One region of the Sulfurovum sp. TSL1 genome, then DNA from elsewhere that is predicted to be linked to it. Evidence: riboswitches for the same ligand, from Rfam matches in the RefSeq annotation. Region 1 holds a riboswitch; the other holds the start of a gene.
The links. A riboswitch is a leader RNA that binds a small molecule or an ion and turns the genes downstream of it on or off. The one in region 1 is predicted to bind cyclic di-GMP.
Positions count from the first base shown of each region.

Region 2: another riboswitch for cyclic di-GMP. It lies ahead of LDM98_RS03500 (hypothetical protein); the one in region 1 lies ahead of LDM98_RS06195 (PAS domain S-box protein).

Region 1 covers NZ_BPFI01000001.1:1,254,375-1,269,911, reverse strand. Annotated here, with positions in the region: gene LDM98_RS06205 (ATP-binding protein) at 1-667, opposite strand, end outside; gene LDM98_RS06200 (Hpt domain-containing protein) at 681-2,078, opposite strand; gene LDM98_RS06195 (PAS domain S-box protein) at 2,098-2,511, opposite strand; cyclic di-GMP riboswitch class I at 2,590-2,664, opposite strand; gene uvrC (excinuclease ABC subunit UvrC) at 2,810-4,600, opposite strand; gene LDM98_RS06185 (DciA family protein) at 4,588-5,031, opposite strand; gene nadB (L-aspartate oxidase) at 5,151-6,602, shown strand; gene nhaD (sodium:proton antiporter NhaD) at 6,653-7,999, shown strand; gene guaA (glutamine-hydrolyzing GMP synthase) at 8,121-9,659, shown strand; gene LDM98_RS06165 (hypothetical protein) at 9,844-10,131, shown strand; gene LDM98_RS06160 (hypothetical protein) at 10,200-11,366, shown strand; gene LDM98_RS06155 (transglutaminase domain-containing protein) at 11,398-12,000, shown strand; gene LDM98_RS06150 (histidine phosphatase family protein) at 12,004-12,495, opposite strand; gene htpG (molecular chaperone HtpG) at 12,639-14,501, shown strand; gene LDM98_RS06140 (hypothetical protein) at 14,598-15,257, shown strand; gene LDM98_RS06135 (cation diffusion facilitator family transporter) at 15,272-15,537, shown strand, end outside.
Region 2 covers NZ_BPFI01000001.1:685,658-701,194, forward strand. Annotated here, with positions in the region: gene LDM98_RS03485 (EAL domain-containing protein) at 68-2,329, opposite strand; gene LDM98_RS03490 (DNA polymerase IV) at 2,380-3,648, opposite strand; gene LDM98_RS03495 (cytochrome c family protein) at 3,942-6,269, shown strand; gene LDM98_RS03500 (hypothetical protein) at 6,528-6,962, opposite strand; cyclic di-GMP riboswitch class I at 7,091-7,169, opposite strand; gene LDM98_RS03505 (hypothetical protein) at 7,434-7,901, shown strand; gene LDM98_RS03510 (EAL domain-containing protein) at 8,088-10,736, shown strand; gene galU (UTP--glucose-1-phosphate uridylyltransferase GalU) at 10,765-11,598, opposite strand; gene LDM98_RS03520 (sugar phosphorylase) at 11,591-13,333, opposite strand; gene LDM98_RS03525 (glycosyl transferase) at 13,327-14,556, opposite strand; gene LDM98_RS03530 (glycerate kinase) at 14,567-15,537, opposite strand, start outside.

The DNA.
Region 1 (15,537 bases):
ACTCATCCCATAAAGCGATCTCCTCAAATGATAAAGAAGATTTTTTTGTCATGTAGTATGAAATAAATCCTCTTTCAAGTCCGCTGTACTCTGTCGCTGTATAAATTTGTGCAAGTATATCGATCAGTTCTGAAATATCTGTATCAAGCGGATAATTCTTCAGTGTAAGGACCTTGTCAAGTGTTGGCGTCGATAAACCGTTTCTATAGGTTTGAAAAAAGGCAGTTTTGAAATCAATATTTGCAGTATCTATCTTTTTCCTCTCTTCAGGAAGTGTACCGATATTTGACACAAGCAGCGTATAAGGGTCTAATGGTTTTGCTTTCTCTCCTTCCAAAAGTGTAACCAGGAAAGGAAGATATACTTTTTTGTCTGTGATAACTTCATATTTTAGGTTTTCAAAAGATTCATCTAACTTCTCTCGCTGTTTGATAAGTGCATCTGCATACATTTCCTTATCACTGCCTAGATATAAGGCCGTTAATCCACTCTCTTTACCTATTTCGATCAGTGATTTGCCCAATGCACCGTTATTGATCAATGTCGTTTTGAGTGCATTTGCCTTTTCATAGTTTACATATGAAGTTACAAAGAAATAACTTGAAAGTAAAATGAGTAGAGAAATTGGCACAAGACCAATGAGTTTAAGTCTATTACGTATAGTCATAGTTTATTTCCTTTTATTTTGCTAGCGCATTTATTTGAATTTCGAAAGACAAAAAGTGTCCCCAATAGTCTTTGATCAAAGCTTCCAAATCACTGCTGTCTTCACAAAACTGTATCTTATAGAGCGTATCAGCTAATGGATTGATACGAAGGTTACTTGCAGCGCCTTTAAGAAGATGTCCTATCTTCTGAATGGCATCCAGATCACCCTCTTCATAGGCTTTTAGCATATTCTTGGTTTCACTATGACACTGTTCGATAAAATCATTTACAAATTCTTCAATAAGTTCTACAGGTAAAGAGAGGTCATTGGCTGCTTCTTCAAGTTGAAAGTCAAAGTGAATTGGTTTAATACCTTCAAGAGAAATAGTACCAAAGCCTTTTTCATTGATCATCACTTCTGGTTTACTTTCTTTTTCTTCAACATCAAAAAGGTCTAGCTCAGTCTCTTTTTGGGTATCAAAGAGGTCCATTTCAGGTTCTGCTTGAGAGCTTGGTGATTTAGTGATTCTTGAGAGAGCTGTGTAAAAAGATTCGACCGTTGCTTTTTGTTCACCTGCAGGCGCTGCATCAATTCTTTTTAGGAGGTCTCCGATAACCGGCAATTGTAATACTTCGCCAAGATGGGAAAGTGTTGCAACAGCATTGGAACGTGTTGCGCTCTCTTCACTCTGTAGATCCGTTTCAAGTTCCAATGCCGTATCGATATATTCATTGAGAAATGTATTGTAATCTTCATGAGAAACACCGATCTGTTGACATACTTTATCCAGATCTATTAGAATTTCAGCAGTATCCTCTGCTTCAGGTTTCTCCATTATGACTTCATCTTCTCTATCGGACAATCCCAAGTCAAGGATATCTGTATCTTCGGTCATGATATCGAGCGGTTCTTCCACCGTCTCAATGCTGCTCTGTGTTTCTTCTTCCATAACAAGATCAAAGAGTTCGTTGTCTTCTATAGCAACTTCAGGTTCTTTGCTTGGTTCCTCTGTATCAAGAGGAGCGATACTTTCTGTTTCCTCTTCCATGACAAGATCAAAGCGTTCGCTGTCTTCTACAGCAACTTCTTTTTCTTCACCCGTTTCCTCTCTATCAAGAGGAGCGATATTTTCTACCGTATCATCAAGTGTTAATACCGATAGATCATTTTCTTCTGCTTTTTCTTCTTCTGCTTGTATTTCAACCAATGTGATATGACCAAGCATACTTGAAAGAGACGTTTTGGAGACAGGAAACGTTTTTTCATTTTGATCTGTAGTGATCGTGATTTTTGTTTCAGATAAATCAAATTTTGTATCGCCTAATGCAATGTTTAATGATAATGCATCTATATGCGACAACCCGCATAATTCCAATAGATTCTTATCAGCAGCGATAATTTGATTTGTTTCATTTAATATATAGTACATTTTGTTGACAACCCCTCTTTTACTTACTTTCTTTCTCTAACAAATCCCTGTAAATAGGAATGGTTTCTGTGACCTCTGTCTCCGATGCCGGTCTTCTGGCTGCAGTATAGCCGGTGGTCTCTCCATCAAGGATGATAGGTGAAATATGTGAATAAACCCAATAATATCTGCCATCTTTTCTTAAATTTTTTACGATACCGGTCCACTCCTTGCCACTCTGTATCGTGTCCCAAAGTTCTTGAAATGCTGCTTTTGGCATATCCGGATGTCTGACGATATTATGATTTTTGCCTACGAGTTCCTCTTTGGTATATCCTGATATTTCACAGAATTTTCTGTTAGCGTATGTAATGATCCCTTTAAGATCTGTAGAACTAACGATCAAGCCTTTTTCAAAGATATACTCTTCATCAATTGGATCAGGTCTATTCATTGTATTATTCTCCCCCCTTTTTGTAGTGTGACGTGTAAGAAGTGTAGTTTCAGTAAACTTACAGTCATGAAGTCTACTGTTCGCAGCCTGGCAATCTTCATGAGACCCATGGCTTTCTGTCCTCACTTCACAATGAGTTTAGCTTGTTAACTTAGCGTTATGTATCATATAAGATGCACTAGAATCTTATGGCTAACAATACTGCAAACATAACCCGCTGCTAAAACTCTATAACAACTAAACTAAAAATAGATTGAATTAAGAAGTTTTTTAGTAAAAAATATTAAATAATGTCTGTTTATGGATTATAATTTTTAATAATGTTAGAGATTTTCTTATTTGTAACTTTTTCTATTTCTTCATGAGATGCATTTTCTATGGCTTCAAATGTCCCGAAATAATCGATCAACTTTTTCACTGTTGCTTTGCCTATGCCTTTTTTATTGAGAAGTGAAATTTGTGTATCTTCTTTACGTTTTTTGTTCTGATGGTAGGTAATGGCATAACGATGTGCTTCATCTCTTTGGCGCTGTATCCAGTGTAGACGTTTGTCATTTGCTTTGAGTTCAAGAACGCCATGAGCGGTATAGAGGATATCTTTGGCTGCACCTTTCGCGCGGTGTGCCTTGGCATCGAGCTTTTCTTTAGCTATGGCTATGACATCAAGATTGACATGGGCTTCTTTGAGAAGGGCTTTTGCAAGATTGAGGTTGGCCTGTCCTCCATCAAGTATCCAGAGGTCCGGAGCAGGTTCTTCTTTAAAGTTCTCTATACGTCTGGAGAGCATCTCTTTCATCTGCCCATACTCATCACGTTCATGCAGTGTATACCGTCGGTATGCGGATTTATCCCATTTATCTTCATCCCACACCACCATACCGCCCACTGTAGCAGCTCCCATAAGATGAGAGTTGTCGAAAGTTTCTATACGGTAAGGAATGACAGAAAGGTCAAAGAGATCTGCTATTTTTTGTTCCATGAGTGTATCACTCTGCGTTTTACGCAATAACTCTTCGCAGTTTTGCAGGGCCAAAGAGATCAGTTTGGCTTTGGGACCGCGCTGAGGGGTAAGGATCTCTATTTTTTTGTCAAAACGGGCAGAAAGGCTATGTGCCACCTGTGCCGAGTCTTCAAACATATGGGCCGTAAGAATCTGTTTACCGGTATGGGGGGTGTCGATGGTATAGAATTCCAATAAGGCCTGTTTATACGCTTCATTTTCGTCAAAAATATGGGTATGCCTGAAGTAAGAGTATGCGGATGAGATGATCTTACCTCCCCGCATAAAGAGCTTGACGATCACACCTCTTTCATCCCCATTGAGTATGGCAAAGATATCCAGGTCCATGGCATTGGCAAAATCAATGTTTGATGAGATCGTGAGCGAAGAGATGGCATTGATGCTGTCGCGTATAGCAGCGGCTTCTTCATAACGTTCCTGGATGGCAAGGTTTGTCATCTTCTCTTCAAGGGTGGAGAGTAGATCTTTACGTTTGACGATGGATGTTTTGGCTTGGGTGACGATCTCACCATAGGCTTCAGGTGACACTTTCCCTTCACAAGGGGCCAGACATTTTTTGATCTGATAGAAGAGACAGGCTTTTCCTTCTTTTAAACAAGACTTCTTCTGTACCAGCGGATAGACTTCATAGAGTGCATCAAGTAGGGCTTTCCCTCCGGTAGGAAAAGGGCCGTAATAGGTGATTTGCTTGCCTTTGATGACCTTTCGGGTGATCTCAAACCTTGGGTAGGCTACAGATTCATCGATATAGATGTAGGGGTAAGTTTTATCATCACGAAGCAAAATGTTGTATTTGGGTTTGAGCTGTTTGATCAGCGAGTTTTCCAAGATGAGGGCATCGTCTTCCGTCTCTACGACGATATACTCAATTCTGCTTGCTTCATAGAGCATTTTGATGATGCGCGAACTTTGTGCAGGGTTGGGTTTGAATTCAGGAGAAAAACGCCAATAGCTTTTGACCCTGTTTTTCAGGTTTTTGGCCTTTCCTACATAGAGCAGTTTGCCGTTTGCGTCAAAATACTGGTACACGCCTGCACAGGAAGGGAGATCTTGGATTACTGATTGCATGTGACTATGGCTTTGATACGTTCGAATTTTTCTTTGAGTTCTCTGTCTGAAGGTGTTTCAAAATTTCCCTTGGCACGTTCATGATAATGGGGTACACTCACATAAGAGACTTTTTCCTGAGGCATCGCATAATATTTGCTGTGAAAGACGACAACCTTTTCAGCCTGCATCATCTTACACGCTTCATCGTGCTTGTTCAGCTCTGTTAATAGGCTTTTTAATAAATCTCTATTATAATTAAGTTCCATTTTAAAACCGGGGTGTGTGACCGCTATAAAGAGTGTCGCATCTTTGATATAGACAAAGGCAACGGCCTTTTGCCATTTGGGACTAAGAAGATCGATAAACTTTTGGTAACACTCCTGCCGTTTTAATGATTTAAACTGAGGTTGAGAAGATAAATGAGACAAAATCATACTGGCTTTTTTCATAAAGCGATTATAACATCACTTTGCTGTATCATCTTGACAGGGTGCGGTTATAAAACCGACCCGGTGTATGTAGAAGAGAGTGTAGAGCACAATACAAGTATGAAGACAGAAGGTTAAAGATGCAGAAGTATGATGTACTGATCATAGGTGCCGGTATCGCAGGGCTTTATGCAGCCATGCAGCTGCCTGCAAGTAAAAAGGTCTTGGTGGTATGTAAAGATATCCCCTGGGAGTGCAATACGTTTTATGCCCAGGGAGGTATGACCACCGCCTTGAATGAAGCGGATATCCCTCTTCATGTCGAAGATACCATGGCTGCGGGTTCGTATCATAATAACAAAGAAGCTGTGGAGATTCTCTCCCGTACCTCACTGGAAACCACGCCTGATATCATCTCCAGAGGGATGGAGTTTGATACCGATGAAGCGGGGAATCTTTTATATACGAAAGAGGCTGCACACTCCGTAGAGCGTATCATACATGCCGGAGGAGATGCTACGGGACGTTATATGCATTATTTTATGATGGTGCAGAACAAACACCAGCTTCAGAAAAATACACTGGTGTATGATCTGCTTATAGATAACGGCAGATGTTTTGGGGTCAAAGCAACGGTCAATTATGAACCTACGACCATCTATGCAGATGATGTAATCATCGCCTCTGGAGGTATAGGCTCTTTGTATGCATACAATACTAATTCTCGTACCGTCAGCGCCGACATTCATGGTATCTGTGTTGAAAAAGGTATAGAGCTTTCCGATATGGAATTCATGCAGTTTCATCCTACCGTATTTGTTGATACCCCTTTTGCAAGAAAACTGTTACTGACCGAAGCATTGAGGGGTGAGGGTGCGCATGTCGTGGATGAAGAGGGAAGACGATTCTTGTTCGATTATGATGAGAGAGGAGAGTTGGCAAGCCGGGATATCGTGGCTCGCGGTATCTTCACCCATAAACGAAAAACGGGACAAAAGGCTTATCTGGATTTTTCCATGTTCGAAGAGAAATGGTTTGAACATCGTTTCCCCAATATCACACATACCTTTGCCAGACTTGGCTATAAATTCCCCAAAGACAAGATCGCTATCTCTCCGGCATTTCACTACTCTAACGGTGGTATAAAATGCGATACCAATGGCTCCATAGAGGGTATGGAAGGTCTTTATGTGATAGGTGAAGCAGCAAGAACAGGCGTGCATGGGGCAAATCGTCTTGCATCCAATTCATTACTTGAAGGTGTGGTCTTTGCAAAACGTGCAGTGGAACATCTGCTTTCCAAAGAGCATAAAGCGATAAAAACACCTATATTTGAGAAAGATTACGGTAATATTCTGCACAAGGAAAACGATAAAATCTATAAACAAAAATTACGTCAAGTGATGTGGGATGATATAGGGATTATCAGGACAACCAAAGGCTTGCATGAAGCGAAAAATCTCATTTATGATATGAAAAATAAAGAGATCGGCAGATTACTGAAACTGAGACTAAATACTGCTTCTGCCATCGTAGATGCAGCACTTGCGAGAAAAGAGTCTTTGGGCTCACACTATATAGAGTCAGTCTAGCGTAAATGTATGGGCAGATATGGCATACCAAAGAATTAGGAGAACAATTAATGACCACGGAAATATTGCACACAGATTTGACAACGACATGGGTGGGGATCGTTTCACTTATCATATTTGTCGTAGGATACTACTTTATCGCAGCGGAAGATAAATACCTTATAAACAAAGCAAAACCGGCACTTTTTGCAGGGACAATGATCTTCATGTTGATCGGTGTCTATTATGCTATGAACGGTTTGGACGGTGCACATCTGCACCATGAAATAGAGTTGCTTATTTATGAGATCGCAGGGATCTTCTTCTTCCTCTATGTGGCAATGACCTATATCGAGGCGATGATCGACAGGAATGTATTTTCTGCTTTACGTTATAACCTTGTCTCCAAAGGGTACAGCTATAAAAAACTTTTCTGGATCACAGGTCTTCTGGCTTTCTTCATCTCTCCTGTTGCAGATAACCTTACAACAGCACTGATCCTTTCAACGGTATTGATCACCATTGATAAAACGAACAAAGCATTTATCGTGCCTTCGGCGATCAATATCGTTGTTGCGGCGAACGCCGGGGGTGCCTGGTCACCATTTGGTGATATCACAACGTTGATGGTATGGGTTGACGGCAAGGGGGCTTTTGTTGATTTCCTTTATCTTTTCCCTGCATCGATTTTAGGTTGGTTTGTGACGGCATTCCTTTTAAGCCGTTTTGTACCACACGATACACCGCCATTTGCGGCAGATGAAAAAAAGGTCTATATCGCTGCAGGCGGGAAAGTGATCATAGGGCTTTTTGCTTTGACGATCGCTTCAGCGGTTCTCTCGCACCAGGTCCTTCATTTACCTGCAATGTGGGGAATGATGTTCGGTTTGGCTGTGCTGAAACTCTATATTTATAGAATGAGCAGAGAAGTAAGATACGACAGTGAGGGTATCGTATGTCCTCCGGTCAACGTTTTCTCATTCATCGCTAAAATTGAAAATGATACACTGCTTTTCTTCTTTGGTATTTTAGCTGCGGTCGGCGGACTTCACTTTTTAGGTTTCTTGGAGTACTTCACGGCTCTCTATTCCCAGTTTGGTGCGACTACCGTGAATATCGGAGTAGGATTCCTTTCTGCGATCGTGGATAACGTACCTGTCATGTCAGCAGTACTGAAGTCAAGCCCGGATATGGGTGCATCTGCACATGCACAGTGGATGCTTGTAACACTTACGGCCGGTGTGGGTGGATCACTGATCTCATTCGGTTCTGCCGCAGGTGTGGGTGTCATGGGTAAACTTCACGGAATTTATACATTTGGTTCACATCTAAAATTAGCTTGGACCGTACTTGTAGGTTATATCGTGTCAGTCTCTGTCTGGTATGTACAGTTTCTGATACTGGGTATAGGTGCATAATCCTATCTTAGGTTAGGTTTGCAAGATCGGTATTTCTGAGGATGCTCAGGAATACCGAAAAAGTATTTTTATAGTTAAGTTTTTTTTGAAAGATTTAACCATACATATACAAGGAAAGATGATGAAACAAGTACCTATATTAGTCTTAGACTTCGGATCACAATATACACAGCTTATCGCTAGAAAACTGAGAGAAAGTGGTGTCTATACGGAAGTAGTACCGTATCGTGAGAGTATTGAAGATATTAAGGCCAGAAAACCGCAAGGTATTATACTTTCTGGCGGCCCGGCTTCTGTGTATGCAGAAGATGCATATAAGCCAGATGATGGCGTGTGGGATCTTGGATTGCCTATTTTGGGTATCTGTTATGGTATGCAGCTTATCACACAGCACTTTGGCGGAAGCGTGATCGCCGCGGATCATCATGAATACGGGAAAGCAAAACTTCACATAGAAAACAATGGCGGTATCTTCAACAATATCCCAAATGACTCTATCGTATGGATGAGCCATGGAGATAAAGCAGAACGTATACCTGAAGGTTTTGAGGTCATAGGTACAAGTGAAAACTCTCCATTTGCAGCCATAGCCAATGAGAGTAAAAACATCTATGCATTCCAGTTTCACCCGGAAGTACATCACTCGGTAGAAGGTACAGCAATGTTGAAGAACTTTGCTAAGCACATCTGTGGTTGTGACAGCACTTGGAACATGGGAAGTTTTGCGAAAGAGAAGATCGCTGCTATCAGAGCACAAGTGGGTGACAGAAAAGTCCTTTGTGGCGTAAGCGGCGGAGTAGACTCTTCTGTTGTGGCTGCTATGCTGAATGAAGCCTTGCCAAAAGAACAGCTCATCTGTGTGTTTGTGGATCAGGGACTGCTTCGTAAGGATGAAGCAGAACAGGTACAGGATATGTTCAAACTTGTAGGTATTCCATTGATCACTCTCGATGCAAAAAAAGAGTTTATGGAAGCACTTGCAGGTGTGACAGATCCTGAAGCCAAAAGAAAAGCTATCGGTGAAAAGTTCATTGAAGTATTTGATAAAGAAGCCAAGAAGCATACGGATGTAAGTTTTCTTGCACAAGGGACTCTCTATACGGATGTGATCGAATCTGTTTCAGTAAAAGGACCATCAAAAACGATCAAATCTCACCATAATGTGGGCGGTCTCCCGGATTGGATGACCTTTGAGCTGGTGGAACCTCTTAGAGAGATATTTAAAGATGAAGTAAGAAAACTCGGTCTTGAACTGGGACTTCCAAAGCATATGATAGGAAGACATCCTTTCCCTGGGCCAGGTCTTGCCATAAGAGTCATGGGAGACGTCAATGAAGAGGCATTGAGACTACTTCGTGAATCAGATGCCATTATGCAAGAAGAGCTTAAAGCAACAGGATACTATGATAAAGTATGGCAGGCATTCACGGTACTGCTGAATGTACAATCCGTGGGTGTGATGGGGGACAACCGTACCTATGACAATACGGTCTGTATCCGTATGGTTGAATCCGTAGATGGTATGACGGCTACTTTTGCACACATCCCGCATGATGTGCTTGAAGGTATGAGTAGAAGGATCATTAATGAGATTGACGGGATCAACAGAGTCGTATATGATATCAGCTCTAAGCCTCCTGCAACCATTGAGTGGGAATAGTTTGATTCTATTTGATCTTATCTTCGAGGGTAGGGTTGTTCAGTCACTTACTTGACATGAAACCCCCTTCTCAACAACCTTCGAATCTAATACCCATGAGAAAGAAATAGAATCATACTAATATCATTACAGATGAAGTCCATTGTGTTAAAATATTTTTTACAAATAAAAAGGAAATAGAATCATGAAATGTATTCCATCATTTGTTAAGTATATGATCCTAGGTGTGATGGTCGGTCTTTTTGTCATCTTATCCATATTTTATACGCATAGTACACTTCAGCTAGGTGTGGCAATGTTCTTTGCTATACTTCAGAGCCGTATCACCTGTCCTAAGTGTGGTAATTCCCTACTGAAAGATAAAAATGGCTGGTATATCTTTACTGTGAGAACAACCTGCCGTCATTGCGGACAAGATACGATGTTATGTGAAGTTGAACCGGATGAAGTGACCCAAAAGCGTTTGCAGTAATGTATATACATAGACCCTCGCGTTTATTTGAGCTACTTCGGCTATAATCTTTTTTAAAGGAATCTCTTATGAAAAAAATACTGCTTTACTCACTCTCGTCTCTTGCTGTTGTAACCTTTATGACTGCCTGCAGTGGTCAAATGACTGATAAAATGGCTGTAGTAAGTACCCCTTCTTTGTCTTCTGATCCCTGTGCTGCGATCGATGCAAAAGTGCTAAGATTGGATAGATTTACCCAAGTGGTACAAAACACCAGTGCTTTTCATTTGGAAGAAAAAGCTACAGCACTGACGGTACCGGGGATCACGGTCAGCAATAATAGAAAACAGATGTTAGAAGATGCAGAGAAGAAATATGCAGAGTATGCTGCAGAGCATCAAAAATACGGTTGCGAATCTCCTATACATACAAGTACGGCACAAATGGCAGTGGTAAGTAAAGCTGCTCTGTTATCTGAGCCATGTGATACTATTGATAACAAACTGATGAAACTGGATGAATTTATTGCCATGGTAAACCATACCAGTGCTTTTCATTTGGAAGAAAAAGCTGCAGCACTGTCGGTACCTGGTATCACGGTCAGCAATAATAGAAAACAGATGCTAAAAGATGCAAAGAAGAAATATGCAGAGTATACGGCAGAGCGTCAAAAATATAGTTGCAAAACGTCTATACCTGTACGCAGTGTTGACCTGGCAGATAAAAAGGAAGTGGTCAATAAACCTGTGCCAGTATCAGAACCATCTACTGACAGGGATGAAAAAATGGTTAAACCAGACGCATTGACGACCAAGATAAACCATGGCAGTAGTGTGGATGTTGAAGAAAAGGTTGCAGCAGTGCCGGTAGCCGGGATCACGGTGAAAAAGAATAACGTACCAGTGGTCAGAGATGAAACGAAAAAAGATACAGAACATTCAGCAGAGCATCAAAAAGAGAGTGCTGAATCCCTTATGACGGTAGAGAGTGCTCAAATAGCTGACGAAAAGAGAGTGAGTCGTAAGTCTGATGTATATGATGCTCTTGATCAAGAGCTGATCGAACTGTATGAATTTACGATCATGGTAAATACTACCAGTGCTTTCCATTTACAAGAAAAAGCCAGTGCATTACCGTCACCAGGGTTCACAGTGAGCAATAACAAAAAGAAAATGTTAAAAGATGCAGAGAAAAAACGTGTAGAACTTTTAGCAGAGCGTCAAAAACAGGGTTGTGAAACAGGCAAAAAAGAATAAAAGAATATGTTTTGATAGGGTGTAGCTTTGTATGAAAAGCGAAAGTAAAAAAAATCTATCTCTTCTTATTATAGCGATTTCTTTTATTGCTTTTATCTACGGTACGATCAAGGCGATGGCTATCGTAGATAGAACACATGTAGGTACATCCAATGGCATCTATAGATCTTATGTCACGACTTCCCAAGAGATACAAGAGAAAGCATTTGCATTAACAGCACATTGCTCCGATGCACTTTGTAAAGTACAATCCTTATTGGATTTTGTGACCAATATCCCCTATAAGACCAACACTTTTCAACAGTATTCTGCACAAAAAACCATACAGCAGAATTTTGGAGATTGTGATGACAAGAGCAATCTACTCATTTCTATGCTGCATGTATTAGGATCAGAAGCCTATTTTGTCCTGGTACCCAAACACATTTTTGTCATTACAGCCATAGAGGATAAGCGATTGGATAAGACAAAAGGGCTCTGGGTCAATGGAAAGAAATACTTTATCCTCGAAAGTACGGCCAGAAATTCAAATATAGGTTTCCCTTTGCACTATAGGCTCGATGAGTTAGATGTCATCATTGAGCCATTTTCAAACGACAAACTTTCTATAGAGCATCTGGAGTGGAAAGAGTAAAACTTATGTATACATTTTAGGGTAAATAAAAAAGTTTAGTTTTGCTTTTTCGGGTTTCATTTTCTTCCAATGCTTGATCGGAAGTTTTAAGGCGACGATACCCAGCGTGGGTACATTGTCGATGTAGTCATCCAGCATCAGGTCTGTTAATTCAGTTGTTTCGGGATTGTGCCCGACGATCCATACATCATCGTATTTGTCTTTGATCTCTTTAATAATGGAAATGACATCCAGAGGTGCTGCCATATAAAGAGCATCGATGTATTTGATCTTTTCCTCATAGCCTATCTCTTTGGCTAAACCTTTGGCTGTAAGTCGTGCTCTTTTGGCAGAACTGGAGAGTATAAGATCCGGCATGACTTTTTTCTCTTTGAGTGCATTTGCCATGGTAAGGATCGCTTTTTCACCTCTTTTATTGAGGCCCCTGTCGAAGTCGCTTTGACTCTCATCGCTCCAATCTGATTTTGCATGTCTGATTAAATATAAATTTTTCATATCTCTATTATAGCAAGATAATGGGATATTTTAAAAATATAAATACTTTAGTCAATATCACTAAACTTTCCTTCAAAAAACTTGTAATATTTAGAAAAATATATTATAATCTCACCAAAGTAATACACTATAGGAGAAATAGTATGGCAAAACATCAATTTCAAACAGAGATTGGTCAACTCTTAAAACTGATGACTCACTCTCTTTATTCAAACAAAGAGATATTTATACGTGAACTCGTTTCAAATGCGAGTGATGCGTTAGATAAATTTAATTATCTTTCTCTTACAGATGAAAAGTTCAAGAAAGATGATTGGTCCGGAAAAGTGTTCATCAAATTAGATAAAGACGATAACTCTCTAACCATCGGTGATAATGGTGTAGGGATGAATGAATCCGATCTAATGGACCATTTAGGTACGATTGCCAAGTCCGGTACAAAAGCATTCATGGAAAATCTTACCGGTGATGCGAAAAAAGATTCAAATCTTATCGGTCAGTTCGGGGTAGGGTTCTATTCTGTGTTCATGGTAGCAGACAAAGTGGATGTGATCTCTAAAAAGGCGGGTGAAGAGCAGGCTTACATGTTCAGTACGGATGGTACAGGTGAGTACGAAGTGAAGCCTGTGACGAAGGAAGCGCATGGAACGATCATCTACATCAAGCTTAAAGAGGATGAGAAAGAGTTCCTGGACAAGTGGAGAGTACAAGAAGTGGTCAAAAAGTACTCCAACCACATTGCATACCCTATTATGTTGAACTACTCTGAAGAGGAGAGAGAAGGTGAAGGGGATGAAGCAACGACTAAAATGGTCCAGAAATCAGAACAGATCAATGCGGCTACAGCACTCTGGACACTTCCAAAATCTGAATTGAAAAAAGAGGATTATGTAGAGTTCTATAAAACATTGGCACATGGTGATAATGAACCACTGAGCTATCTGCACAACAGAGTAGAGGGTGCCAATGAATTTACCACACTTTTCTATATCCCTAAAACCGCCCCTATGGATATGTACAGAGCAGATTATGAAGCAGGGGTTAAACTCTATGTGAAGCGTGTGTTTATCACCGATGACAACAAAGAGTTATTGCCACCGTATCTTCGTTTTGTAAAAGGGATCATCGATTCTGAAGATCTGCCGCTGAATGTTTCCCGTGAGTTACTTCAGGAAAACAGGATCTTGGCAAATATCAAACAAAATTCTACAAAGAAGATACTCCAGGCCATTAAAAAGCTCAGTGGCGAAGATGCGGATACATTTATTGCACAATACAATAGAGTGATAAAAGAGGGTATCTACACAGACCATGTGAACAAAGAGTTGTTGCTTGATATCGTCAAATACAAGAGTTCAACGGAAGAAGGTCTTGTATCGCTTGAAGAGTATACGAGCCGTTGTGATTCTGAGAAAAAAGAGATCTACTATATCGTAGGTGATGATGAAAAGGTATTGAGAAACTCTCCTCTGCTCGAAGCCTATAAAAAGGCAAATATCGAAGTACTTATCATGGATGATAAAGAGGTGGACAGTATCGTTACGCCGATGATAGGTGCCTATAAAGAGTGGAACCTTAAAGATATCACAACGATTGAAGCACCGGATTCCAAGACCGAAGAAGAGAAAGAAGAGATCTCTAAAGAGTTCAAATCTCTTACAGATAAGATCAAAGAGGTGTTGGGTGAAGAGGTCAAGGAGGTAAAAACTTCTACGAGACTGACATCCAGTCCCTCATGTGTACTGAAAGACAGTTCTGATCCTATGGCAAGTATGGCAGCGATGTTTGCCCAAATGGGACAGGAAATGCCGGAAATACCTTTGATCCTGGAGATCAACCCTGACCATGAAATGATCAAGAAGCTGGATACGCTTGAAGATGAATCTCTCTTTGCTGATCTCTCATGGATACTTTTGGATTCTGCGAAACTTTCTGAAGGACTCGAACCTAAAGATAAGGGAGCCTTTGCCCAACGCGTAGCTTCATTAGCGACCAAAGCACTCTAATTTTCTCTATATTTCAGGGCACGGGCAAACTTTCCCGTGCCCTTTAAATCTAACTATGCTAAAATCACTTTTCATTCAACTGTGAGGCCGTCAAATATGGATATCTCAAATTTCTACGAAGAAGTGATTGCATTTGGAATACTTCTTTTTTCTGTGGTAGCACTCTATTTCATGCTTATATGGCATTACCGGTTTGCTTTTGGGCTGATGAGAAATACCTCTTCATATGAAAAACATAAGGCTAAAATAGAGAAAGCAAAAGAGTATCTCTTTTGGGTACTGAAAGTATTGTTATGGCTGGGGCTCACAGGTATGTTTATGTTTGGGCTCTATTATCTTTCGGAAGGGATGAGTCTCAAAGCACTGCTTTTGGAACTGTGGACCAAGATACCGGAGGGCTTTTGGTTAGAGGCATTTTTTGTTATCATTAGAATAGCTGTGATCATTACTTTGTCGCGTTATGTGTTAAAGTTCGTCTATGCATTTTTATCTAAAAATGAGCAAAGAGCGATTGAAAACCGATGTGACCATTGTCGTGAGATAACTATTGTTAAACTCTATACACGTCTACACAACATGGTGAAATATACAGTCTTACTAGGTATACTGTATCGTATCACACTTTTCTTCCCTTTTTTGGATGTGGCAAGCCGCGGATTATGGATGCTTCTTATAATGTATCTTACAGTCTCTGTGGGATTATTGGCCGTCAATGGGTTGACAATGATAAAAGAAAAAAGAGGAGCATTATCATGAGCAAGGAGTTGAAAATGTCACCACAGAAACGTGCCACACTTGTGTCAAGTTCCGTTGCAACACTTTTGGTGATCTTAAAATTGGTCTTGGGAATAGCAAGCGGATCAGTGGCGGTCCTTGCTTCTGCGATCGACTCTCTTTTAGATATGTTGGTGTCCGTTTTCAACTTTTATGCGATCAAAAAGTCAGAAGAACATCCGGATGATGAATACCATTACGGTAAAGGTAAGATCCAAGCTATTGCTGCTGTCATAGAGGGAACGATCATTACCATGTCAGG
Region 2 (15,537 bases), 570 kb from region 1:
AAAAATTAGATACATCTTTAATGATCCAATATATGAAAGGGAGATAAAAATCTAAGAACTTACATCACTATTTTAAAAAACGTTCAGTAAACTCTTCTATATCAATGGCTTTGCAAAAATGATATCCCTGATACCTGAGTTTTGGATCTAACTCTCTAAGAAGCTCTTGCTGCTGTACATTTTCAATACCTTCGATAACGATGTTGTAGTCAAATTGTCTTCCTATGTCCAAAATACTTGAAATAAGATGTACCTCTTTAGGAATGGATTCTATATTTTTTATAAATTCCTTATCTATTTTCAATGTATGGAAAGAAAGCTTCTTCAGATAAGATAGAGAAGAGTAGCCTATACCAAAATCATCAATGGCACATCTCACTCCCTGTCTGCGTAATTCATTAATTACATCTTCTGTATTATCAAAATTATCGATGAGTGACCGTTCTGTGATCTCTATCATGATATCTTGAGTCTCTAGACCATACTCTCTTAACTTTTTAAGGAATTCACTAGCAAAATCAGTTTCTACAAATTGCTGTGCATTCACATTGATCGAAATATACTCAAGCTTCCACCTATTCTCTTTTTTCCACTGAGAGATATGTTGACATACATTGTCAAGAACCCACCATGTAATGTGTGAAAGCAAACCTGCTTTAATGGCCAATGGTATAAAATCCTGTGGTGACAGGAACCCTCTATCCGGATGTTCCCAACGTATAAGTGCCTCAGCAGAACTCACTACATCTCCATCTATGGAAACTACAGGTTGATACATAAGACCCAACTGATCTTTTTTGACTGCATAGGCCAGATCATGCTGAAGTATAAATAGCTCTTTTTGTTGTTTATCTAACGATGGATCATAATATGCAACATGTCCATTATCATTCTTTGCCTGATACATAGAGAGATCAGCATGTCTAATGATCTCGTTGATATTTGTATAAGCCGGTTCCATAAGAACGATACCTATACTTGATTTAATATGTAAATGCATTTCTTGTATGATAAATGGTTCCAAGAACAGATCCTGTATCTCTCTGGAAAACGCTTCAGCTTCTTTATATGCCATATGTTTGTCTTCTGATACATGTGGAATGATAATGATAAATTCATCTCCCCCCAGTCTGCTTACCATACGATCTTCTCCTAAAAGATCTGTCAAACGTTTTGAAACAACAAGCAGCACATCATCTCCAACTTGATGTCCCAAAGAATCATTAATACTTTTAAACTGATTCAGGTCAAGATAAAAAAGTATGGAAAAATATGTTTGATGTTTTGCACTCGTTACAAGCTTCTCCATATAGTTTCGAAAACCTCTACGATTAAACAAACCGGTCAGCACATCATGCTGTACCATATATTCAAGCTCTGTTAAGGCGGCATGTTCGTTCGTTTTATCCTCTATGATGCCTACACCGCCCAAAATATTATTATCCAGGTCAGTAAAAGAGAACACTTTAGCATCGATCCAAAACGACTTATTCTTGAGAGATACATAAGGACCTTCATAAGACTCTGTACCCTCTATAATGGCATTTTCTAATACTTTTACTATATCCTTGTCCGGAAGTATATGAAGATCCATTCCTATCATCTCATCTTTTTCATACTCTAATAGTTTATTTAACTGTTCATTGCACTCCAGGACCTTTAGATCTTTATTATAGGTAAAGATACCTAGCGGTGCATTTTTAAATAGACTGTTTAAAAGCATATGTTCTGACTGCAACATATTAAAAGCATTCTTCTGTCGATACATATTATAGATATTGGTCACTTGTGCAATAAAATACAAGATCAATGAAATGGTAAGTATGATATGCAAAGGTGTATCATAAAGAAATGCCATGGTATAAATAAGAGGTAATAAAAGAATAGCTGAATATATGATGTTGAGCCGTGCATCTACCGCTAAAGAGAGTGTAGAACACAAAGAGAGGCCTACAAGTACCGCAACGATATAAAGTTGATAGTAGTGATCCACTTGATGGATAAAAACAAAACCTAATGTTGAGAAAATAAGTGCGGTCAATATAGTAGTAAAGGCAAACTTTTTATACCAGAATGCCATGGAGTATTTTTTAGGGTTTTTTCTAAACATATAGGCAGAATAAAGCCTATATCCTGTTAGGAGCATCAAACCCAGTGCCCACACTAAAATACTGCCACTAAGTTCCGGATATAAGGCCACAGTGACTAAAATAGCTAACAGAACAACAACCAGGAGTGCCCTGGTTGAAAGTGTATAAAGTGCAATGACCAAAGAGTCATCCACCGTTTGAAGCTCTTTTATTTTCGAGAATAATCTTTGTAAATTCATATAGAATTGTAGCATGAAACACTAACAACTTGAATAGTTTTTATACTATTTTAAAATTCATTCCCTGTTTTAATAATATCCAGCCCAAAACGTGCCCTTAACGCATGTATATTTTGATGTAATGTTTTTTCTTTGCTGTCCTCATGAAAATCTATCAGTGAAAGTGTTTTTAGGTTAAGTGATGCAAAGTTTGAAACGTTCAGTGTCAGTTTGACAGCCCCTTTATTGGCCAGGGCTATCTCTTTATACATCTCTGAAAGCATGGACTTAAAAAGTGTTTCAGAAAATACTCTGTCCACGGTCATAGTCTTTTTTACTCTGGTACCATACTCATATCCTATTCTCAGATAATAGCTTGTAGGATTCACCTCCATGGCCATAACCATATAGATGATATGCCTTGCCATGATCATAATACGTCTCTTTATCTCATCACTCTCATGTATCGCATCAAACGTACGGCTGATGCCTATGGATTTCCTCTCCCCTCTGCTGCTGATACCTTCCTGATCTGTTCCTGTGACACGTCTATAAAGTTGAACACCGGGTTTTTTCCATGATTCAAAAAGTCTTTTATGCCGTTTTATATCACCCAGTGTAGAAATGTAATGTGCCTCCAGCCTCTTTTGAAACCCCTTACCTATACCCGGAAACTCTTTGATAGGGATATTTTCTATATAGCTATCTATGTCTTTCACTTCATAGACGCCGTAAGGCTTGGCAGACTCTGTTGCCAGTTTAGCGATCCATTTGGATTTTGAAATGCCTATAGAAACAGGAATGTCAAAATGTTCCAGTATCTTTGCCTGCAGCTCTTTTGCAAAAGCATACACCTCTTCATCTTTTTTCCATCCGCTGACATCTCCGAAAAACTCATCTATGCTGTACTGTTCCACCTGTGGTATATGTGCAGATATAAATGCATGTATTTGATGAGAAAGCTTATGATAAAGTGGATAGTTCGAAGGTACAACCGTTAACTTGGGGCAAAGCTGTAAGGCCTGGGCGATAGGCATGGCTGTCTTCACTCCGTATACCCTGGCTTCATAACTTGCAGTGGTCACGATACCCCTTATCTTTTTTCTTCCTTCTATCTCATCCACAAAGTAAGACTCGAATGTCTTCTTTTTATCACTATAGAACACAGGAGCCACAAAAGCACCGGAATTGTCATTCATAAGCCTGATATGGGTACGTTTTTTGTTAAAGATCTCAAGGTTACTGCGGGATCCGACACACATAGGTATACCTTTGAGCCTATGGCACACACTCCGTTCGGCAGAAGCAAAAAAACTGTCTATATCGATATGCAAAAACAAAGGTTTCCCCTCCATAAAATATATATCTCAATTATATCGATCATTAAGATCTATTCTCAAATATATGACATATTGTCATACTTGATCTTGTACGGATCAAAAGCAGTTTAACAATATTAGTTCTTCAAAATAATTTATCATAAGATAAAGTTTTACTTAACACTTAATTAACACTTATAGTTTAAAATTAAAATGGATTGTTTTTTAACGATCCATAGGGGGAGATATTAGTATTCTAATATCTAATGGTGGACACTCAGTGTCTTAACAACATTAGACTAAAAGGAAGAAGAATGAAGTTAAATGTTAAATCATTAACGCTCTTACTGAGTATGGGCGTTATTTTATCATTAAGCGGATGTGGTGGTGGTAGTGACCCCGCAACTGAAATAACGTACACCGACTACAAAGGTGATACACGTACAGCAGCACTAACACCGGGTGATGCAGAGTACCATACAGGAACAGGTTTTGACCATACCTTGCTTGATAGTGCCGATAAAAAGTGTCAACACTGTCACAATGAACTCTATGATACGTGGAAAGGTTCAATGCATGGTAAATCATGGGCTGACCCGATCTTCCAAAGTAAATTTCAAGATTTCTTACGTACGCATTTGGCAAAAATTGGTTCAATCGGTTCAGGAGATACTGGTATAGAATATGAACAGGTAGAAGTTGGAGTTGGAACAAAAAATATGTTTAGTGGTGCAGCACAAACCTGTATTAAGTGTCATGCTCCAGGTGCTTACTATGCAGGTGATGTACAAGTGCATGTAACAGAAGTACAAGATGCAACAGCTATTAACACTACAGAATTAGATGCATTGAAATTGGCACATGAAGTGAATGATCCAAATGGAGAAATAGCAGTTATTGCTGCAAATAGTTTTCAAAATAAGGTCTATAAAGCAACATTCCAAATCGGACATGAAGCAAACCGTGAAGGTATCAACTGTGCATTCTGCCATAGTATAGAGACACCACGTTTGATGCAGTCAGGAGATACATATACCTTGGCAAATACTATGAGAGTAGGACCACATGGATCGATTAAAGCTGACATTGGTGATATACTCACTTATAGTCCTGATGCAACCGATCAAGACATGAACAAGTTCTTTAGACTCTGGGGGCCTGAGAAACCAAAAAATTACGCTGCTCTTGGAAGTGCTACAGATATAACGAACAGAGCGAAAGACGGACGTTATTCTATGGCCAGAAAAGATCTTAATGGTACTGATGGGAAAGTTCATTATACTGGTGGACCGTTCTATGGACCGTTCGGTGTAACAGGTATCACAAATGAAAATGAAACCGATGAGTCGAACAGATCGGCATATATCAATCCACACTTTGCTGATGCACACCTAAATCCTGCATTCAATGGTGATGGGTCAGAGTTTAACCACTTTGCAGATCATGGAAAAGCATTATGTCTCTCTTGCCACCAAAGAAGTGCAGGTGCAGCAGATCCAGTAACTGGTGACTTTATGGAACTATGTTCTACCTGGAATGCCGTCACAACAGGCGATGATAACAATATGGACGACACAATGACTTCTCCAAAATGTCAAAAGTGTCATATGGAGAAGATCGAAGGTACGGTACTTCACCAGTGGGCACGTCCGGACAAATTGTTTACTCTTGCAGATAATCCTGCACTCACACCACACTTTGACCCGGCAGATCCCGAAAACCTTGGTGATGAAAGTCCAGTGGTTGGTAAATGGTTGAACTCACACGGATTCCTGGGTGCCTCAAAAACAGGAGGAGACAAAGTTGCAGCAGTTGCAAAAATCAAAAGTGGTTTTGAAGGTAGCGTCAGTACAAGTATCGATGGTGATATCTTAACCGTTACCACAACACTTTCAAATAAAACCGGTCACATGTTCCCAGGTGCGCACCCTATGAGAAGAGTGCTTACACGTCTCATTGTTACAGATGGAGAAGGAAATAAATTCACCCCAACACCTACAAGTAGTATATCGACATTCACTGATGCGACCAATACCTTGGCGACACTGACTGGTAAAACACTGGATGATACACAAGCTACAACAGTAACAGTAATGGAGAATGGAAGTAAAAATCTTGACTTCCCAGGAAAAGTAGCTGATCTTAACGGTAGTGCTGTTCTTTCACAAAACTTCGCGAGTGCTGAGACAGGTCCAGTGACTATTTCAGCTACAGATGCGACTGTAAAGAACCAAACAGTCACTGATGGTAAAACTACAGGAACAATATTTAATGCGGCGATCGTAGATGCTTCAGACACAACAAACTTTACACGAATCTACGGACATGAAACGGGTAAAAAGTATGATCTTGATAACAATGAATCAACACCTAAAGTCTTTGTAGTGCGTCCTGGATTTGACTCAAATGTAGTGGATAAAGACACACGTCTAAGTCCTAATGAGACGGAGACTTATACCTTTACCTATAATATCTCTGGTAAAACAGGGGTAAGTGCGACGTATAAGGTCTACTATATGCAAAAAGGTGCCAATGGTCAATTCATCGTTGATCCGGCGACTGGCTTCTTGGACCAGGCAGCAAGCGATGCTGCAAAACACTTGGTGACAGAAGTAGGAAGCTATACTGCACCTGTCAATTAAACCTCTTTGTTCCACCCTCATTTGGGTGGAATACACTCATATAAAGCCAACATTCTTAAATACCATTTATCTTACCTGTACACAAAACAAATAGCGATCATACTTATTTTAAACCTACATCTGGAACTGGCACAAAAATAGAAAAAATGATTGTATAAAAAATAAGGTTAATAAATAAATTTTGAAAGGTATATAGTAGATAATTGTAGTTCATAGCATCATACGAGCAGCATAATGCTATGATTGATCGATCTCAAACTACGGAATAAAAAAAGCCAGAACAGTGCCAACAGTTACAACCAAGTATGCGCCGATGGACCATAGTTCAATGGTCGTAGGTACCTGCTCTAGAGTGAGAAAGTTATTGATCGACATACCACCATAGAAGTAAAATAAGAAATAACTAATAACAAACCCCAACATATAAGGAATAACAACAATACCCAAAAGTAACGAGATCTCTGCATTTTGTTTGAGAAGATCAGACAATTCATTTTTAAAGGTGAACTTAGGACCCGTATTGATGCTGTTGTCAGGGTCTTTCAAAAATATTTTCTTTTTCTCAGGGAGAGGATCCTGAGCAATTTCCTCTTTCGTATCCTCTATAAGTTTATCTTGATTCTCTTTTGATACTTTTGTAAGCTGATCCCAGTCTAAATTTTCTTCTTCTATCGTCTCTTCTCTTATGTACATGATGATCCTCTACTGTGGCATTGTATCTTTAAAAACTCTGCTAAAGTGTAATACGTTATTTGATATGGTACGTTTTGTCAGAATAAAAAAGGAAAGAAAATTTTATACATAACAGATAAGTACCTGTATGTAGCAACCTGGCAATCTTGATCTGCAAGACCCATAGCTTTCCGTCCCTGTTTCACAACAAGTTTGGCTCAATCAATGATATTTAAAAATAACTTTTCGTCATTAATTATATTGGATATTTAATTAAATAAATCTTACATACGATTCAATCACCAAGCGCATTCGTAAAGCAGATTTTAATAGGTATCATCTATTGTTTTAGAACTATTGATCGCACTGTGACCTGGATACAAAACCAATATATTCCATATCTACACTTGCTAGTATTATTTTTCAAAAAAATAGACATCTATTCTTATTCTTTATAATATATTGTATAATATTAATAATGGAGGGAGTTGTATGATAGAGCTGTTTAAAAAACTATTTGGCAAAAAAAAGGAACAACCTGATGTTTCAAATTCCCCTGGAAGAACGTTCAATAGGGTTCTAACAGGGAGATATTTTGGCTTGGAAGATGTAAACGCAGATGAAGATGCCATTGCCAGAGCAAAACAGGAAATGATAGACCAGATCAAAGAACTGGAACTCGTACCAATGTTTATGAGGTACGATTACGACCGTAAAAAGAAAAAAGCGTTTAATGCTGAAGAAGATCATCCAACGTCTGTTCACGTTGCATTCCAAAAAGAGGTGTTTGCCGAAAAGTGGAACATGGTGCATGTTACAGAAATTTCATTCACCGTCTTATCTGCTGATTTTGAGGAGTTTGAAAAAATGGCAGGGGTGAGTCTGAATGACGACTTTAGAGATCTAACCTCTACTACTTTCAATGAAGAAGAGAGAAGAAGAGAGTCAAGAGAAGCATAACAAATTCTTGAAAATATATACCTTTCTTTCAGAACATCTCTTATACTATAACGCTTCTATAGGCAATGGCTAAAGATCTCTTCACACTTCAGTTCCTACACATTAAAGTTAAAAATAAACTATTATAACCTATAATAATTATTTTAGAGGCTTTTATTAACCAATTCATATACATAGCTGGACAACATGTTTAGAGAAATCTTCATCGTATTACTTTTATCTGCAGTGACATCCTATGCCACGGTCACACTTTCCAATAAAACAGATACATATGACCACTTTACACTCCGCTATTTTTATGATGAAAGCAGTACACTGGGTATTCATGACATTGAAAAAATACATTTTACAAAGGTCATACCTAATCAATTTTCTCAAGGATATTATTCGGGAACAGCATGGTTCAAACTCAATATGACCAATCATAGCGACAGTGAAGAGTATGTCCTTTATTTTACAGAACCTTTTTGGTCAACGTTGGATCTGTATACCAAAATGAATGATACATGGAATATACAGAAAAACGGTCTCAAGGCAAGCCTTCAAGAGAGAAGTATTCAAAACTATAATCCCGCCTATAAACTCCATATCTTACCGGGTGAAAGTGCGACATATTATATAAGAGGTCAGACACTTTCCGGACATATCGGTGAATTTAAGATCTTCACAGAAGACGAGTTCTTTAGACCCAACCGTATTGACATTACTGACATCTACATCATCTATACTTCCATCTTATTCATTATAGTCCTGTTCAGTGTGTATAATCTGATCATCATTAAAAATCGTATCTTCGCTTATTACATCGCATATATACTCTCTTTCATTGTCTTTATCGCTATGAAAAGTGGGTTTTACTTAGAGTTCGGTTTTCCCGGTTGGAGTCAAGGTCTGCATGTCGTAGGTACGATCGTGGTATTCTTTCTGGTACTGTTCTCAGGCCGTTTTTTGGAGTTAAGCACACGTATGCCAATGATCGATAAGCTCTTTAAAGTATCAGCAGCCATTTTTTTACTGTTTGCACTGCTGATATCACAGGATACACCTTTTGCCTGTTTAGCATTTAACATCTACGCATCAATGTTCTTTACCCTACTCCTTGTGGTTGCCATCAAAGCCTTGTACCAAGGTCTTATCGGTGCCAAATACTATCTCATTGCACTGATCATCTATATGCCTGCTATGGGTATGATGACTTTGACCTTTAATGGTGTCATGGACAATACAGACATACACAGATACGCTTTTCTTGCAGGTTCCTTTATTGAGATCCTCTTCTTTACACTCATATTGACCAGCAAGTACAATGAACTGAATCTCAAGAAAATACACAGACAAAAGCAACTTTTAAAAGCAAGAAAGAGCAATGAAAAATTTTTAGAATCCAAGATACAGGAAAAAACAAGTGATCTTATGAAGATCAATCAACAATTGTTAAAGAAAACAGAAGAACTTGAGATCACTAAAGAGCAGTTAACCAGAGATATTCTTGAACGCGCAGAAGCAGAAAAAGAAGTAGAAAAACAAAAAAATGTTCTACATCACCAGGCCAATCACGATTCATTGACAGGATTGCCAAACCGTGCACTATTCAGTTCTCGATTGAAGCAAGGGATCAAAAAAGCAAAAAGTAAAGAGAAAGGGTTGGCACTGTTTTTTATCGACTTGGACAAATTCAAAGAGATCAATGATTCATTGGGGCATGACGTTGGAGACAGGGTTTTAAAGATCATTACAAATATATTGAAACATTCGATCCGTAAAGAAGATACACTTTCCCGTTTGGCCGGAGATGAATTCACTATTATTATGGAAGATGTGACCTATGCGGAAGATGTCTCTAACTTAGGACATGCTATTCTCAATATGTTTGCAGAACCTATACGTATTGACGAGCATGTATTATATATTACCTGCAGTATCGGTATCAGTCTTTATCCCCAAGATGCAGACAATGAAAAAGACCTTCTGAAGTATGCTGATACAGCGATGTACAGGGCAAAAGAAAGCGGACGTAACAATTTTCAGTTCTATCGTCCGGAAATGACAAAACATGCACTGGAGCAAATGCAATTAAAAACCAGTCTACGTCAAGCGATTGACAATGAAGAGTTTATGATCCACTATCAACCGCAGATCGACATCTCCACCAATACGTTGGTAGGCATCGAGGCTCTGTTGCGATGGCGACATCCAACCAAAGGTCTGCTTATACCTAAAAAATTTATTGCTTTGGCAGAAGAGACCGGGATGATACTTGAAATTGACGACTGGGTGATGTATACTACGATGAAACAGGTTTCCAAATGGCATAATGATGGACTGGATCCTGGCATACTCGCATTGAATATTTCGATGACACAGTTGGAGTCTCCCAACTTCATCTATAGAATTCAAAATACGATGGATATTTATGGTTTTAAACCAGAATGGCTTGAATTGGAGATCACAGAAGGCCATATGATGAAAAATGCTATGGAGATCATTAATAAACTCAAACAGGTCAGTCAGCTGGGCATCAATATTTCTATCGATGACTTCGGGACAGGATACTCTTCATTGTCTCTTTTAAAACGTCTCCCTATCAACAGACTTAAAATCGATAAATCATTCATCGAAGATATCCCTGAAGATGAAGAGGATCTTACTATTATTAAATCGATCATAGCGCTTGCAAAGAGTCTCAATCTTAAGGTCATTGCAGAAGGTGTGGAAACCATAGAACAGATCAATTTTTTAAAAAGTAAAAATTGTAAGTACGTCCAGGGACACTACTATTTTTATCCTATGGATGCAGATGAACTGAAGGAAATACTTTTAAAGAAAAATGCATAAATTCTGTGAAAACCTATACCGAAAATGATCATTTAGATTCTTTTTTCAGCTTATCATAAAAATAGTTGGTTGCTTGAACAAAACCGTCAACGCTTCCGCAGTCAAAACGTTTTCCTTTGAACTTGTAGGCTAAGACCATCCCTTTTTTCGTATGATTCATCAAAGCATCGGTAATTTGAAGTTCTCCATTTTTTCCAGGTTTGGTCTCTTCTATGGTTCTGAAAATATCAGGGGTAAGTATATATCGTCCAATGATCGCCAGATTCGAAGGGGCATCTTCCGGGTCCGGTTTTTCTACCATATCAGAGATGATAAAAACATCATCTTCGATCTCTTTACCCTCGATCACTCCGTATTTGTATGTCTCTTCTTTAGGCACTTCCTGGATGGCAACCACACAACATTTATATTTCTCATAGATCTTTACCAACTGCGCCAGCACATTTTCCCCATCCTCATTCACACACAGATCATCTGCCAAGATCACGCCAAAAGGCTCATTACCGATCAAAGGTTCACCTTTTAAAATAGCATGGCCAAGTCCTAACATCTCTTTTTGTCTGGTAAAAGTAAAGGTACATTTATCCATCATCTCCCGAGTACTCTTCAGTAGATCTTCTTTGGAACTTCCTTTGATCTGATGCTCCAGCTCATAAGAGATATCAAAGTGCTCTACCAAGGCCCTTTTACCGCGGCCTGTAATGATCGCCATGACATCCATACCCGCATCGCTTGCCTCTTCTACTCCATACTGTATCAGTGGTTTGGTCAAGATGGGAAGCATCTCTTTTGGTGTTGCCTTGGTTGCCGGCAAAAATCGTGTACCGTATCCGGCAGCCGGGAATAAACATTTTTTAATCATTTTTCTTTTCTCCTTCTTTTAATGGTTTCAACCACAATATCTCATACGGCTGCATAATAAATATTCCTTCTTGTAGCTGTCTATGAGAAATAATATCCATAAAAACACCTTCTTTATAGGGTGACAGATCGACTTCAACTTCTGTTTTTTGGAAATTGTGCAGAGCAATAATAAATTCATTACTCTCTTTACCGTAATGTTTTATCGCAAAAACCTCTTTATCCAGTGATAAAAATTCAAACCTGGTAAAAGGGTCAAAACAGGGTTCATGAATACGAATCGAAATAAGTTGTTTATAACGTTTAAACAGATTATTACGTAGACTTCCCTCTTCACTCAGCTCCTCTTTGATGTTGTCAAAATTTAATTTCTCACGATTGATAGCCCGGTTTCGTCTTGTTTTTCTCACTGCTTCATGGTAATTTCTCGACCCGACCAGTGAATGAAAATAGATACCCGGGACCCCGGGCATTGCCAGGACAACAGCTTGGGAAAGTATCATACGTTTAAGCCGTAACGTATCATCCTCATCAGGATGGGTTAAGATATCTATATAGCTGCAGTTCAACTCATAGGGAGATTGTTCCTCTCCTTCTACACTCCGATATGAGACCAAACCGCCATGTGCTTTGCAAGAGTTGACCATGAAGTTTAGCTCATCCTTATCAAGAATGTTACTTACTGCCCGTACACCGATACCATCATGACTGGCTGTAAAGTTAAAGAAACACACCTTGTCACTCGGAAGCTTTAAGGTCTTGGCCCAGGCTGTCAACTTGGTGGTGTCTCCCGATAAAATAGAAAATGCCAAGAGCGGAGGCAGAGCAAAGTTGTACACCATATGTGCTTCATCTGATCCATTGCCAAAATAGGAGATGTTCTCATCGTGTGGTACATTGGTCTCTGTAATGATAATGATCTCAGGAGCCACGGCATGGATCACCTCACGCATCAGTTGTATCAGTTCATGGGTCTGTGGAAGATGTACACAGTTTGTGCCTATCTCTTTCCAGATAAAGGCAATGGCATCAAGCCTTATAAGCGATGCACCCTTTTCTATATACAGAAGTAATACATCCAGCACTTTGAGCAATACCTTATAGTTCGCATAATTCAAGTCCACTTGATCTGCACTGAACGTGGTCCAAACATGGCGAATACCTCCATCATCATCAATGAATTCAGTGAGCAGAGGAGTGGTTCGAGGTCGTATTACCGCCGTTAAATCGATGGATGGATCAAGTTCGGTGAAAAAGTTATAATATTCAGGATCATTGGCCAAGAACTTCTCAAACCAATGACTCAGTTGGCTCATGTGGTTGATCACACCATCAAACATAAGGCGGTGATCCTGGTTCAAGGCTTTAATGTTCTTCCATGAACCTTTTAAAGGGCAGACGCCTTTATAATCAACAATGGAAAAACCATCATCACTTGAATATGGATAAAATGGCAAAATATGTACACTGTTGATGCACTCCTGCACATACTCGTTTAAAAACCGGTGAAGTGTGGCTAACGCCGTTTCTCCTTCATGAAAGATCTGATCCCCATAGGTAATGAGTATCACATCTTTTTCAGTCATCACATAGGGTTTGCTTTCGACTTTCTCTTGGTACTCCTTGATCAGTACAGCTATAGCATCATATGCCATAGCTGCATCTTCTTTGTTGTAGATACTTTCAAGAGAATATTTAATGAAATCCAATCTTTCTTTACTGTCTCTTTCTAACATGATGCATTATCCTTATTGACAGCTTCTTTAAATTGATCTGATATCTCTGGCAGTACGGAACGCAGGCTTATCCAAGCTGAAAGGGACGGAACCCCGAGTGGATCGGCAAGAAAACTTTCACACGCTTCTTTGAGTGCGTTATCAAAAGTTTCAACCGCATCTATCTCTTTTTTTCTATCGAAATTCAAAGCATTGAATTTCGCTACTGCATCATAGCGGGCAATGGCTTTTCGACTCTCATTAAAAAATGAGCTTCGCAGTGTGCTAAGAGACTCTTCAGAAAATGTCACCCCACGCTGCGACATGACCCTGAAAATGGTTTGGGCAATATCGATAACCATCTTTGCCACACCGCCTTCAAGCCCTTGGGCAGTATTTTCTCCTGTGAGTTCCTGGTGTTTATGTTCATAACTCTCCATGATCTCTGTTTGACAAATGCGCCCTACCGAGCTCTTATCATAGACTTCACTCAATGTTGAGACCTCCAATCCCCAAGTAGGTGAAATACGGATCCCCCTCGCAAGTGTACGGATAAAAGCAAATTCTCCTGAGAGTGCATACCTGAAGCTGTCCATATAGTTTAAATAGTCACTCTCCCCATAGGTATTTTTCAGTGCTTTGATGAGCGGCGTGTAAAAGAGCCTTGTTGCACGTCCATGCAGTTTGTCTGTGACCCGTGAGTAGTAACCTTTGTTAAATTCAAAATCCAATGCCGGGTGAATAATCGGATAAAAAAGCCGTGCAGGAACATCACGGGTGTAGTTCACGATATCACAATCATGCAAGGCAAAGGCATAAGCGTTTTTATCAGCGAGGGCGTAGCCCAGCATCGTCCAGACATTTCGACCTTTTCCTTTGATGTCGATACTGTTAAACCCCAGATCTTTAAACTCCTGGTAAAGGTTTTGAACGCATGGCCCGTCATTCCAAAGTACATCTACCCTCACATCAAGAGTGGACATGATCGCTTTCACATTTTCAAACTGCTCTTTCGTTGCACTGTCCAAGCCCAGAATAATCTTGTAAAGATATTTCACCCCTTTAAGTTCTTTGAGGATCTGCTTCATGGCAGGCGTTTCAAACTCAGAGTATAGTGCAGGCAGAAGCAGTACCATATTGTGTCTATCTGAGAATTGTTCTAACTCAGCCTCCATATCTGCCAGTGTTCTCTTTGAGAGGTTTTGGAGAGTAGTAATCAGTCCGTTTTGAAAAAAATCTGCCATTGTTTCTCCTTTAATTTTTTAAGATGATCATAAGATCCATTACATTGGTCCCTGTTGGGCCCACAGTAAAGTCAGAATCCAGTGCTTTAAAAAAAGTGTAACTGTCACTGTTTTTTAAATATTTTTTGGGATCTAAGCCTTTTGTTTTCATTTTTTTATAGATTTCTTGTTCCACAAAGGCTCCCGTAGCAGGTGAATTTCCATCGATTCCGTCACTCCCTGCGATCAGGATAGAGATCTTGTCAGACACCAATGCATTATCTAATAACAGCCTTAACGCCAACTCCTGGTTCCTGCCTCCTTTACCCGTATCCTTCACTTCTGTGGTCGTCTCTCCACCAAAAAGCAGACAGAAAGAGTCATATTTTTTCTCGTACGCTTTGATCTTTTCAGCAAGATATCTGGCAGCCTCTTTCGAAGGTTCGCTGAGTCTATTCGTCACTATTTTTACCTTATCCACTTCGGATCTGATGTATTTTTTTGCCTCTTTTAAAGCAATGCTATTGTTCCCGACAATATGATGGGGTATTTTTCCATTCATCATCGGAGCCGAACCGATCGTGTTAAGATCATCACCGATCACATCACTCAGTACCAGAACCACTCCTTTGGCCTTCGTGTAGTCAGCCAGTTTGCCGCCTTTGATCCGGGAGATGGCTTTTCGTACACTGTTGAGTGTTTGGATATCGATACCAGAGCCCAGCAGTGCGGAGGATATTTTTTGAAAATCCTCTAAACTTATGCCATCAATGGGCTTCTCTATCATGGCTGACGCCCCACCTGAAAGGCAGAAGATGAAAAAGTCATCTTTCCGCATGGTTTGCATCGCTTCGATCAGCTTATCTGCACCTTCGATACTCTTTTGTGAAACCAAAGGATGGGTTGAAGTATGGTGTTCAATGAAGCTGCATTGACCTTTTTGATGTGAAATGGCAAGCCCTCCCTTGATAAGAGAGCCCAAGATCTCTTCTACCGCCTTTG